DNA from 2 places in the Thermoanaerobacter kivui genome. Region 1 is predicted to be linked to the other one. Evidence: riboswitches for the same ligand, from Rfam matches in the RefSeq annotation. Region 1 holds a riboswitch; the other holds the start of a gene.
The links. A riboswitch is a leader RNA that binds a small molecule or an ion and turns the genes downstream of it on or off. The one in region 1 is predicted to bind S-adenosylmethionine.
Positions count from the first base shown of each region.

Region 2: it holds a riboswitch for S-adenosylmethionine, as region 1 does, so the genes downstream of both, TKV_RS08150 (homocysteine S-methyltransferase family protein) here and metK (methionine adenosyltransferase) in region 1, are expected to answer to the same signal.

Region 1 is NZ_CP009170.1:465,963-472,273, forward strand. It holds tRNA gene TKV_RS02295 (tRNA-Pro) at 265-340, shown strand; tRNA gene TKV_RS02300 (tRNA-Val) at 345-420, shown strand; tRNA gene TKV_RS02305 (tRNA-Tyr) at 446-531, shown strand; gene TKV_RS02310 (rubrerythrin family protein) at 671-1,174, shown strand; SAM riboswitch class I at 1,344-1,448, shown strand; gene metK (methionine adenosyltransferase) at 1,507-2,694, shown strand; gene recD2 (SF1B family DNA helicase RecD2) at 2,893-5,100, shown strand; gene TKV_RS02330 (ComF family protein) at 5,227-5,916, shown strand; gene TKV_RS02335 (TIGR03826 family flagellar region protein) at 5,954-6,311, shown strand, end outside.
Region 2 is NZ_CP009170.1:1,598,814-1,605,124, forward strand. It holds gene TKV_RS08135 (spore coat protein CotJB) at 1-207, shown strand, start outside; gene TKV_RS08140 (manganese catalase family protein) at 221-793, shown strand; gene TKV_RS08145 (YbaK/EbsC family protein) at 810-1,265, opposite strand; gene TKV_RS08150 (homocysteine S-methyltransferase family protein) at 1,279-3,693, opposite strand; SAM riboswitch class I at 3,936-4,040, opposite strand; gene glgP (alpha-glucan family phosphorylase) at 4,289-5,914, shown strand; gene TKV_RS08160 (glucose-6-phosphate isomerase) at 5,960-6,311, opposite strand, start outside.

The DNA of each region.
Region 1 (6,311 bases):
TTAACATTTATTATTTGCTGAGAAAATAAAATTAAAACACTAAGTTTATCCTAAGGATAAAGTTATTTTAATTAAGCTTGTTATTATGAGTGAAAGTTCAAAAAATTCTCTGCTTATACTTTAAAGCGTACAGTTTAAAATATGGCGTATTCTTAAAAAAATTAAAGATTGCAAGCGATAAATCAATAAAACGGCCATTTTTAAGCTTCTATGCCTATTGTGAAATTTTGTTTTTTCTATTATAATTTATTTCGTCACTGATAGCGGGATGTGGCGCAGTTGGTAGCGCACGTGCTTTGGGAGCATGGGGTCGGGGGTTCAAGTCCCTCCATCCCGACCAGTGTGGTCGTATAGCTCAGCTGGGAGAGCACCTGCCTTACAAGCAGGGGGTCATAGGTTCGAGTCCTATTGCGACCACCATTATTTATATAAAAATCAAAAGTGTGGAGGGATACCCAAGCGGCCAAAGGGGGCAGACTGTAAATCTGTTGGCTATCGCCTTCGATGGTTCGAATCCATCTCCCTCCACCATCGAAAAAGAAGACCGAAAGGTCTTTTTTTATTTTCTCCCTCAAGCATCTTGACATGGTAAAAAAGTGTAGTATAATATTATTTGAAAGAGAAAATTATTATCTCCTGATAAAAATATTGAATTAAGGAGGAAATATTTATGAGAGAAATGACAAAACACAATTTAAGTGAAGCTTACGCTGGAGAAAGCCAGGCTCACATGAAGTATCAAATTTTTGCTGATGTAGCTGAAAAAGAAGGAAAACCTAACATCGCAAGACTTTTCAGAGCTATTTCTTATGCTGAATTGGTACATGCTACAAATCACTATAAGATTCTTGGAGAAGTTGGAAATACTGTTGAGAATCTTGAAAAAGCAATAGCAGGTGAAACATTTGAGGTAGAAGAAATGTATCCTGCTTATAACGCTGTTGCAGAGCTTCAGGAAGAGGCTGGAGCTAAAAAGAGCATACATTATGCCATAGAAGCAGAAAAAATACACGCAAAATTGTATACTGAGGCAAAAGAAGCTGCCTTAAAAGGAGAAGACATTAAAATATCAAAAGTTTACATATGCCCTGTTTGCGGATATACATCTGTTGACGTATTGCCAGAAAAATGTCCTGTTTGCGGCGTTCCGGGAGAAAAGTTTGTGGCATTTTAAATATAATTTTTCAAATCAAAAAAGAGCATGTTTTGTCATGCTCTTTTTTGATGCAGTGTGTGTAAAACGTCAGCAACCTACACAGTTGTGACACACACCTTTAATGCAAAAATGTTTGACATAGCAAATAAATTGTGGTATAGTAAACAACAGAAAATTTAATAACATGCTCTTATCAAGAGAGGTGGAGGGAAAGAGCCCGATGAAACCCAGCAACCTGTCCTATAGGACAAGGTGCTAATTCTCTCAGAAGCATGCTTCTGAAAGATGAGGGTATGTGCCTCTTCTTTTGGAAGGGGTTTTATTTTGTTTTTAAGGAGGAATAGAAAAAAATGCGTAGACTGTTTACATCTGAATCAGTCACAGAGGGGCATCCTGATAAAATTTGTGATCAGATTTCTGACGCAATATTAGATGAAATTTTGAAAAAAGATCCCTATGCCAGAGTTGCTTGTGAGACTGCTGTAACTACCGGTTTGGTTTTAGTAATGGGTGAAATTACTACAGATTGTTATGTAGACATACCGAAAGTTGTAAGGAAAGTAGTAGAAGAAATTGGCTATACTAGAGCAAAATTCGGTTTTGACGCTGATACTTGTGCGGTTATCACTTCTATTGATGAGCAATCACCGGATATTGCCCTCGGTGTAGACAAGGCATTAGAAGCTAAAAGAGGAGAACTTTCAGATTCGGAAATTGAGGCTATTGGCGCTGGAGACCAGGGTTTAATGTTTGGTTTTGCTTGCGATGAAACAGAAGAATTAATGCCTATGCCTATAATGCTAGCTCACAAGCTTGCAAGAAGACTGGCGGAAGTTAGAAAGAACGGGACATTAAGCTATTTAAGACCAGATGGTAAAACACAAGTAACAGTAGAGTATGAAGATGACAGGCCTGTGAGGGTAGATTCTGTTGTAGTATCAGCTCAACATGCACCTGAGATTGATCACGATACTATTGAAAGAGATATTATTGAACATGTAATAAAACCTATAATTCCTGAAAATATGATAGATGATAAGACTAAAATTTTTGTAAATCCCACAGGAAGGTTTGTAATTGGTGGACCTCAAGGTGATAGCGGACTTACAGGAAGAAAAATTATTGTAGACACCTATGGCGGATATGCAAGGCACGGAGGCGGAGCTTTTTCTGGTAAAGACCCTACAAAAGTTGATAGATCCGCAAGTTATGCTGCAAGATATGTGGCAAAAAATATTGTGGCAGCAGGACTTGCTAAGAAGTGTGAAGTGCAATTAGCTTATGCGATAGGTGTTGCTACACCTCTTGAAATAGGTATTGATACTTTTGGCACAGGTAAAATATCAGATGAAAAGATTTCGGAAATTGTAAAACAAGTTTTTGATTTAAGACCTGCAGCTATAATTAGGGATTTAGATTTAAGAAGACCTATTTATAGACAAGTTGCAGCTTATGGCCACTTTGGAAGACACGACTTAGACCTCCCATGGGAGAAAACAGACAAAGTAGATATATTAAGAAAATTGGCAGGAATATAAATTTGAAAGCCCGGGTAAACCCGGGCTTCTGGCATTTTTTATATATCTTTTTTAATGCCATAGAATTTATGTTTTGTAAACGCTTCGCTACCTTAATTATACCACAAAAATTGAAAAAAAGAAATGAATTGGCTTTAATTTGCTTTAAATATAAGGTAAAATTAAATAAAGAAAAGAATTAAAACAGGAGAATCGGCTATGATTGACATAGAGGGTGTAGTTGAAGAAATAATTTTTAGAAATGAACAAAATGGTTATACGGTTTTAGAATTAAGTACCCAAGGTTTAGTAGTCACTGCTGTAGGTTATATGCCTTATGTAAACATTGGGGAAAGAATTAAAATTGAAGGAGAATGGGTAGAACATCCTGATTATGGTGAGCAAATTAGGGTTTTAAATTATGAAACCTTGGCTCCCACCACTTTAGAAGGAATAGAAAAGTTTTTATCTTCTGGCTTAATTCCTGGAATAGGTCCTATTACAGCAAGAAAAATTGTAAAAAAGTTTGGCGTAGATTCTTTAAATATAATTGAAACTGCACCAGAAAGATTAAAAGAAATAAAAGGTCTAAGCGATGAGAAGATAAAAAGAATTTGTGAAGCTTATGAAATGCAAAAGGGCATAAAAGAAGTGATGGTGTTTTTGCAGGGGTACGGTATTTCCACTGCAATGGCTATAAAGATTTATAAAGAATACGGAAACAACGCGATTGAAATTATTAAGCAAAACCCTTACAGATTGGCTGACGATATATTTGGAATAGGATTTAAAACTGCAGACAAAATAGCAGAGAGCCTAGGAGTTGACCCTCATTCTCTATATCGCATATCTTCTGGTACTCGATATGTTTTGATGCAGTATGCGGCAAATGGTCACACCTATGTGCCAAAAGAATTGTTAAAAAAAGAAGCAGCAAGTTTGTTAGAAGTAAGTGAAGAAGAAGTAGAAGATTCTTTTGTGCTTTTAGTACAAAATGAAAAAATACATATTGAAACTTTTGAAGATGATACTGTAGGAATTTACTATATACCTTACTATATAGCTGAATTACACACAGCAGAGAGATTGTTTAACATGACACTAATGGAAAATGAAGATTTAGGCATAGATGTCCAAAAAGAAATTAGAAATTTTGAAAAAGAAACAGGTATTTTGTTGGCAGAAAATCAAAAATTGGCTGTGGAAGAAGCTGTTAAAAATTCTGTTGTTGTCATAACGGGAGGTCCAGGCACAGGAAAGACTACGATAATAAATTGTATAATACGTATTTTTGAAAAAGCTGGTAAAAAAGTGGCTCTTGCAGCCCCAACAGGAAGAGCCGCAAAAAGGATAACGGAAGCTACTGGAAAAGAGGCAAAAACTATTCATAGGCTTTTAGAATATACTTATTCGGAGGAAGAAGGGAAGGGCTTTAACAAAAATGAAAAAGACCCATTAAAATACGACGTTATAATAGTTGACGAAGCTTCAATGGTAGATATATTGCTTATGAATGCTTTATTAAAAGCCCTACCTATAGGGGCAAAACTGATTTTAGTAGGGGATGCTGATCAGCTTCCATCTGTTGGAGCCGGAAATGTCCTAAGAGATATAATAGACAGTGGAATAGTAAAAGTGATACGTTTAAAAGAAATTTTTAGACAGCAAAAGCAAAGTTTGATAGTAGTAAATGCTCACAAGATAAATAATGGAGAATATCCAACCTATAACGATAAAAATAGTGATTTCTTTTTTATAAATGCTAACACCCAAGAGGATATATTAAAAACCATATTGGAGCTTGTGACAAACAGACTTCCTAAAGCTTATGGATTTCATCCTATTAATGATATTCAAGTACTTACCCCTATGAGAAAAGGGATAATTGGTGTTCACAATTTAAATTTAGAGCTGCAAAAAGCATTAAATCCCCACGACAAAACTAAAGCCGAAAAAATAATGAAGGAATTTGTCTTCAGGGTTGGGGATAAAGTGATGCAAATAAAAAATAACTACAAGATAAAATGGAAAAAAGGCGATGAAGAAGGAGAAGGAGTGTTTAACGGAGATATAGGAATAATTCAATCAATAGACGAAGAATTACAGGAATTGACTGTATATTTTGACGATGAAAAATTTGTCACTTATGACTTTTCTGATTTGGATGAACTAAATTTGTCTTATGCTATAACAGTGCACAAAAGCCAAGGCAGTGAATTTCCTGTTGTCATAATGCCAATTACTTATGGGCCTCCTATGCTACTTACAAGAAACCTTTTATACACTGCCGTTACAAGGGCAAAGAAATTGGTTATTTTGGTGGGTCAAGAGAAATATTTGAAATTTATGATTGACAACAATAGAATCTCAAAAAGATATTCAGGGCTTCTTTCAAGGCTTAAAAAAGCACTTTTGTATGTAAACTAAATATTACGATTTTACACAAAATAGAGGAAAATTTACTGTAAAATGATAATTTTTTAATTAATTTTAATTTAATAATGCCGATATAAAATATAAAAGAAAAGTGAATTGCAATAAGGGGCAATAAAGATGATTTTTTTAGACCTTTTATTTCCACCAAAAACAACCTGTATTATTTGTAAAACTGCTATAAAAACAGGATATTTATGCGACAAATGCAAAAGCACATTAAAATTTATTGAGGGTAATAGGTGTAATATTTGTGGTAAACCAATAGACTATGAAGGAACATGTCTTGATTGCTTAGAGCATGGCCATGAATTTAAACAAAATATAAGTCCTTTTGAATACGATGGTGTTCTAAAAGACTTAATAGGGCGGTTCAAATATTTCAAAGAAAGAGAATTGGCACCTTTTTTTGCAGACTATATGGCTAATGCAGTTAAAAAAATGGACTGGCCTATCGATGTCATAGTACCTGTTCCTCTTCACAAAATTAGACTTGACGAAAGAGGTTACAATCAGTCAGAACTTTTGGCAAGAGAACTTTCTTATCGGTTGAATATTTTTATGTCTAAAGCTTTAAGAAGAGTGAGAAATACAACAACACAGACTGCTTTGCACAAAGAAGAGAGGATAGAAAACGTAAAGGGTGCTTTTAAAGTGACTTACAAAGATACTATTGTTGGGAAAAATGTGCTACTGGTAGACGACGTGTTGACAACAGGCGCTACTTTGAACGAGTGTGCCAAAGTCTTAAAAGAAAATGGGGTAAAAGATGTATATGTGGTTACTATAGCAACTGGCAAAAATATGTGATGGGGAGTTTGAAGTATCAAAAAGGGGATGAAAAGAAATGGAAATAAGAAATTGTAAAAGGTGCGGAAGGCTTTACACGTATACAGGAATTGATTTATGTCCAGAATGTTATAGACAGGATGAAGAAGATTTTATGAAAGTGCGGGATTATTTAGATGCTCACCCTTCAGCTACCATGCTGGAAATATCTCAAAATACACAGGTTTCTACAAAGAAAATAATGGATTTTTTAAAGGAAGGCAGGCTTATTTTAACCTCTAATAACGTCAATATAGGTCTTAGGTGCGAAAAATGTGGTAAACCAATACTTACAGGTAGGTTTTGTGACGAGTGCAAAACCAAATTAGCTAAGGAACTAATGAAAGGCTATTCGATTCAATCCGAGAATAAAGAAG
Region 2 (6,311 bases), 1.1 Mb from region 1:
ACCTGCATAGATTTGAATCTATATTTAGACACTCATCCCGAGGACCAAAAAGCTCTTCAAGACTACAACTATTATTCTAATCAATTGTCTATGTCGAAACAGCAATATGAACAATTTTACGGACCTTTGATGGTTTTTGGTCATTCACAAAGTCAATATCCTTGGAAATGGGTAGATGACCCATGGCCTTGGGAAATAGAATATTGAGGAGGACTTTGCTATGTGGGTTTATGAAAAGAAACTACAATATCCTGCTAAAGTATGCAAACCAGATGTAAAAATGGCAAAATACCTCATTGCCCAATATGGAGGCCCTGATGGAGAATTGGCAGCCGCCTTAAGATATCAAACCCAGCGATTCGTTATGCCTACAGGAAAAGCAAAAGCAGTTTTGACAGACATTGCTACAGAAGAATTAGCACACCTTGAAATAATAGCAACTCTTGTTTTCAAACTTTTAAAAGGAGTACCAGTAGAAATATTAAAGAGAGAAGGATTGGGAGAATATTACACGGAGCACGACAGAGGATTGTTCTACGCAGATACAACTGGAATGCTGTGGACCGCCGCCTATATCCAGGCAAAAGGAGATGCAATCGCTGATTTACACGAAGATATGGCAGCCGAAGAAAAAGCAAGAGCAACTTATGAACATTTAATAAATCTAACGGATGACCCTTGCGTAAAAGATACTTTAAGGTTTTTGAGAGAAAGAGAGATTGTACACTTTCAAAGATTTGGAGAAACTTTAGTACAGGTAAGAGAATATATGGAAAGTAAAAAATTCTTTTAAAAAAGTAGATGTATGTCTATTGGCATACATCTACCCATTTTCCTTCTACTATTTTATCAAGGTCTTCGACTTTTATGATGGCAGCAGCGTTTACGTCGCCAGCAGCAGGATATACTACCTCATAATTTTTTAAAGACACATCATAATATACTTCAACCGGATTTTTCAGCCCATAAGGACAAACGCCACCAACAGGATGCCCTGTAACTTCTAACACTTCTTCCGGGGATGCCATTTTTGCTTTTGTCTTAAAAGTCTCTTTAAATTTTCTATTGTGTATTTTTTTATCTCCTGCTGTTATAATCATAATATATTTATCTTTTAATCTAAATAGCATAGACTTTGCTATTTCCCCAGGAGTTACACCGAGAGACTCTGCTGCTTTTTCCACAGTACTTGTATCTTCAAAAATTTTTATTTTAATATCATATCCCTTCTCTTTAAAAAACTCTTTCACCGCTTCTACTGACACCTCTACACCACCTTTAAATACCACAAGTTTTACATAATTTTAAGAAAAACTTATCAGCAATTTTAACTGCATCTTGAGCCGTTTTTCCGTAATAATCTGCACCAATCTTATAAGCATATTCCTCAGTCAAAACAGCCCCGCCTACCATTATTTTTACCTCAGTATTTGCTTTAAGCAGTTTGATAATTTTCTCCATATTAAACAAAGTTGTCGTCATCAAAGCACTTAGACCTACTAACGGTGCCCCTGTTCGCTTTACTTCCTCTAATATTACTTCTCCTTTTACATCCTTTCCTAAGTCAATTACATCATATCCGTAATTTTCCAAAAGAACTTTTACTATATTTTTTCCTATGTCGTGGACATCACCTTCAACAGTTGCAAGGATTATTTTGCCTTTAGATACTGAACCTTTTGGAAGCTTTTCTTTTATTATCTTAAAAGCGTTTTGCACCACTTCTGCAGAGCTCAAAAGTTGTGGCAAGAAATATATGCCTTTTTCATATCTATCTCCCACTTCTTTTAAAGCAGGAATTATTATGTTATCAACTATAGAAAGAGGCTGAACTTCCTCCTCTAAAATATTTTTTACTATATCTTCTACTCCTGACTTTTTGCCTTCTAAAATCTGGATATAGAGTTTTGATTTTAAATCTTCTTCTTGAATTTTTTGTTGTTCTTTCTCTTTGATCTCCTCTTTTTGCTTTTTCCCATATATATTCAGATAATTCACACTGCCTTTATCTTTATTTAGTAAAACCATTGAAGCCCTCAAAGTGTCCATCATGGCTTCATCGCAGGGATTTATAATAGCAGTAGTAAGCCCATAAGATGCTGCCATTGCTAAAAAAGTAGAGTTTATCAACCTTCTTTCAGGTAAACCAAAGGAAACATTGCTAAGTCCCACAACAGTATTTACTCCTAACTCTTCTTTAGCCAATTTTATCGCTTCTAAAGTCTCAATTGCAGCTTCCTGCTCAGAAGAAACCGTCAGCACAATACAATCTATCAATATGTCCTCTTTAGGTATGCCATACTCTTCCGCTTTTTTTATAATTTTTTTCGCATTTTCAATTCTTTCATGCCTATCTTTGGGAAGCCCTTTATCTCCTACAGTAAGTCCTACAACACAAGCTCCGTATTTTTTGACAATAGGAAGCACTTCTTTTAAACTTTCCTCTTTTGCACTTACAGAGTTGATTATGGGTCTACCTCTTAAAATTCTTATAGCTTTTTCTACAGCTTTAATATTAGTGCTATCTATTTGAAGAGGAAGGTTTACTACATTTTGTATTTCAGAAACTACCTTGGGAAGTAATTGCTCCTCATCTATTCCTGGTACCCCCACATTTACATCTAATATTTCCGCTCCGCATTTTTGCTGTTTTATAGCTTCCTCTACTGCTAAACTTACATCTCCAGCCAAAAAAGCTTCACTCAACTTCTTCTTCCCAGTTGGATTAATACGCTCCCCTATAACCCTTAAAGGATAATCGTCACCTATGAAAACTGTTTTTGTATTAGAAGCTACAGCTGTAAATTTGGTTACTTTGACTTTTGGCTTTAAATCTTTTACAGCCTCTTTAACAAGTTTTATATATTGTGGAGTAGTACCGCAGCAACCCCCAACTATAGAGGCACCTTTTTCAACAAGTAAAGGAAAGAAACTAGCAAATTCTTCTGGTTTTAAGTCGTAAACTGTTTTGCCGTCGCGAATGACAGGCATACCTGCATTAGGTTGTGCAATAATAGGTATGCGAGAAACTTGAGACATTTTTTCCACTACACTTACCATTTTATCGGGGCCTGTCGAGCAGTTAACGCCAATGGCATCTAATCCTAACCCTTGTAAACTAACTACTACAGTTATAGGGTCTGACCCCATGAGAGTCCTTGCATCTTCTTGAAAAGTCATTGTACATATAACTTTCATGTTTGAATTCTCTTTAGCAGCAAGAATGGCAGCTTTTGCCTCCAGCATATCTGACATTGTTTCAATTAAAACAATATCTGCTCCCGCTCTTTCTGCAGCTATAACTACTTCTTTAAAAACATCATAAGCTTCGTCAAAAGTCATGTCTCCATAAGGGGTCAAAAGTTCTCCAATAGGTCCTATAGAAAGTGCCACAGGTTTATCTTTGGAAGCTTCTTTGGCAATTTTGACAGCCTGAGTGACAATATTGAAAACCTCATTTTCCAGTCCATATTTTGCTAATTTTATCCTGTTAGCGCCAAAGGTATTTGTCTCAATCACATCCGCTCCTGCTTCTATATAGGACCTGTGGATATCAAATACTACTTCTGGATGGGTTATATTCATATATTCGGGACACTCTCCAGTTTTTAAACCCCTCTCTTGAAGTTGTGTCCCCATTGCTCCATCAAAAACAATCACTCTATTTGAAAGTTCTTTAAAAATGTCTAACATTTTTAACCTCCATTTAATTCATCTGTACTTTATTTTCTTTAAAATCACAGGCCAAATCATCAACTCTTGAAATTATTTCTAACACAGCATTTGTACACTCCTTTTGGCGTAGAAATTTCTGCTGTCACAACAAACTTCCTTTTCTTAAGTTTAGTACACAAATTTCCATTTTTCAACATCTACATCGCCTCCATTTTTAAAAATAAAAAAGTCTCTTCGCCAAAAGAAGAGACACCAAAACTCTCTCATCTTTCAGCGAAACGCTGCTGGAATTGGCACCAAGACGCATATAAAATGCCGGTTGCCGGGTTTCATCGGGCCAGTCCCTCCACCACTCTCGATAAGAGATTTTAAAGTATTAAATTGTTAAATTATTTAAGCTTTATGATACTATGTTTTTGTTTCTCTGTCAAGAAAAATTTTTAGCAACTGTCTTACCTAATTTGGTACACTATAATTATAGAAATTTTATTTTGAAAGGATTGTGTAAAATGATTTTTTCATTAGTTTCTTTTTTGTTTTTGTGCAACCACTTGCATAATGATTTTTTTAATATTATAATATACTTAACACTTGGAAAATGAGGAGGTTCATCATGAGTAATGAAAAATTGCCAAGAGTAGCCTATTTCTGCATGGAATACGGCTTACAATCAGATTTCAAACTATACGCAGGTGGTCTTGGCATTTTAGCAGGAGACCATCTAAAAGCCGCAAAAGAATTAGGTATGCCTTTAGTAGGAATAGGCATACTGTGGAAACAAGGTTATACAGAACAACATATCGGTGAAGACGGATACCCTTATGATGCCTATCGCAATTACACACGTAAGTACGACTTTTTAAAGGACACAGGAGTAAAGGTAAAAGTAAAAATAAGAAATAGAGATGTGTATTGCAAAGTATGGTTGGTAGACAACTTTGACAATGCTCCTCTGTATTTGCTTGACACAGATATACCAGAAAATGGGGACAGATGGATAACAGGTCAACTTTATGGATGGTTTGGTGAAGAAAGAGTTGCACAGGAAATAGTATTAGGCATTGGCGGAGTAAGAGCTTTAAGAGCTTTGGGAATTGATGTAGATGTTTATCATTTTAACGAAGGGCATGCAGTATTAGCAGCCATTGAGCTTATAAGAGAGAAAATGGAAAATCAAAATATGAGTTTTGAAGAGGCGTGGAAAGCTACAAGAGAAGAAGTAGTATTTACAACCCATACCCCTGTTAAAGAAGGAAACGAATCTCACGATTTAGAACTTCTCATGTACATGGGTGCAAACAATGGTCTTTCAATTGAGCAAATGGCTCAAATCGGTGGTGTTCCTTTTAATATGACAGTCGCAGGTTTGAGACTTTCTCGCATTGCAAACGGTGTCTCAAAACTTCACGGTCAAACTGCAAACAGAATGTGGCAGCATGTTGACAACAAAGCTCCTATAATTTCAATAACAAACGGAATTGATAGAAACACTTGGGTAGATAAAAGAATAATAGAAGCCTACAACAAAGGTGAAGGACTCCTACAAACTCACAATATTTTAAAACAAGAATTAATTGATTTTATATATCAAAGGACAGGAGTCAAATTAGACGCTGATAAACTTTTGATAGGTTTTTCAAGGAGAGCTGCTCCTTACAAAAGAAGCGACCTTATATTTACCAATGACGAAGTTATAGGTGATTATCTAAGGTCTAAAAAAATTCAAATGGTGTTCTCTGGAAAAGGTCATCCATTAGATGACGTAGGTAAAAAAATTGTCGCAAAATTAATAGAGATGACAAAGAAATATCCTGAAAGCGTAGTATTCCTAGAAGATTACGACATGACAATAGGAAAAATGCTTACTCGAGGCGCTGATGTGTGGTTAAACAATCCAAGAAGACCATTAGAGGCCAGTGGTACCTCCGGCATGAAAGCCGCCATGAACGGAGTGCTAAATTTAAGTATTTTAGATGGATGGTGGCCAGAAGCTTGTATAGACGGAGTAAATGGCTGGCAATTTGGGGATGGTTTTGAGTCTGACAACATAGAAGAATTAGACAAACACGACCTTGAAGCACTCTATGACGTCCTTTTAAATAAAGTAGTTCCAACCTACTACAACGATAAAGCGAAATGGGAAAACATGATGAGAGAAAGCATAAGAACAACTTATGATGCTTTTTCAGCAAATAGAATGTTAAAAGAATACTACGATTTAATGTACACAAAAAAATAAGTCAACCCCTATTTAAAAAGGCCGCGCAATTGCCCGGCCTTTAATTTATTTTCCCAATCTTTTTTCTAACAATTCTTTTTCTTTTTCATATCCTGGTTTTCCTAAAAGTGCAAACATATTTTTCTTGTAAGCCTCTACCCCTGGTTGGTCAAAAGGATTGACACCATTTATATATCCACTTATGGCACAAGCCATCTCAAAGAAATACACCAAATTTCCAAAATAGTAAGGAGATATTTCAGGGATATTTACTACAAGGTTAGGAACATTCCCATCTGTATGAGCCAATAATGTACCTTCAAAAGCCTTTTTATTGACAAAATCTATAGTTTTTCCTGCTAAAAAGTTAAGCCCATCTATATTGTCCTTGTCTTCATTTATAACTATATCTTTAACA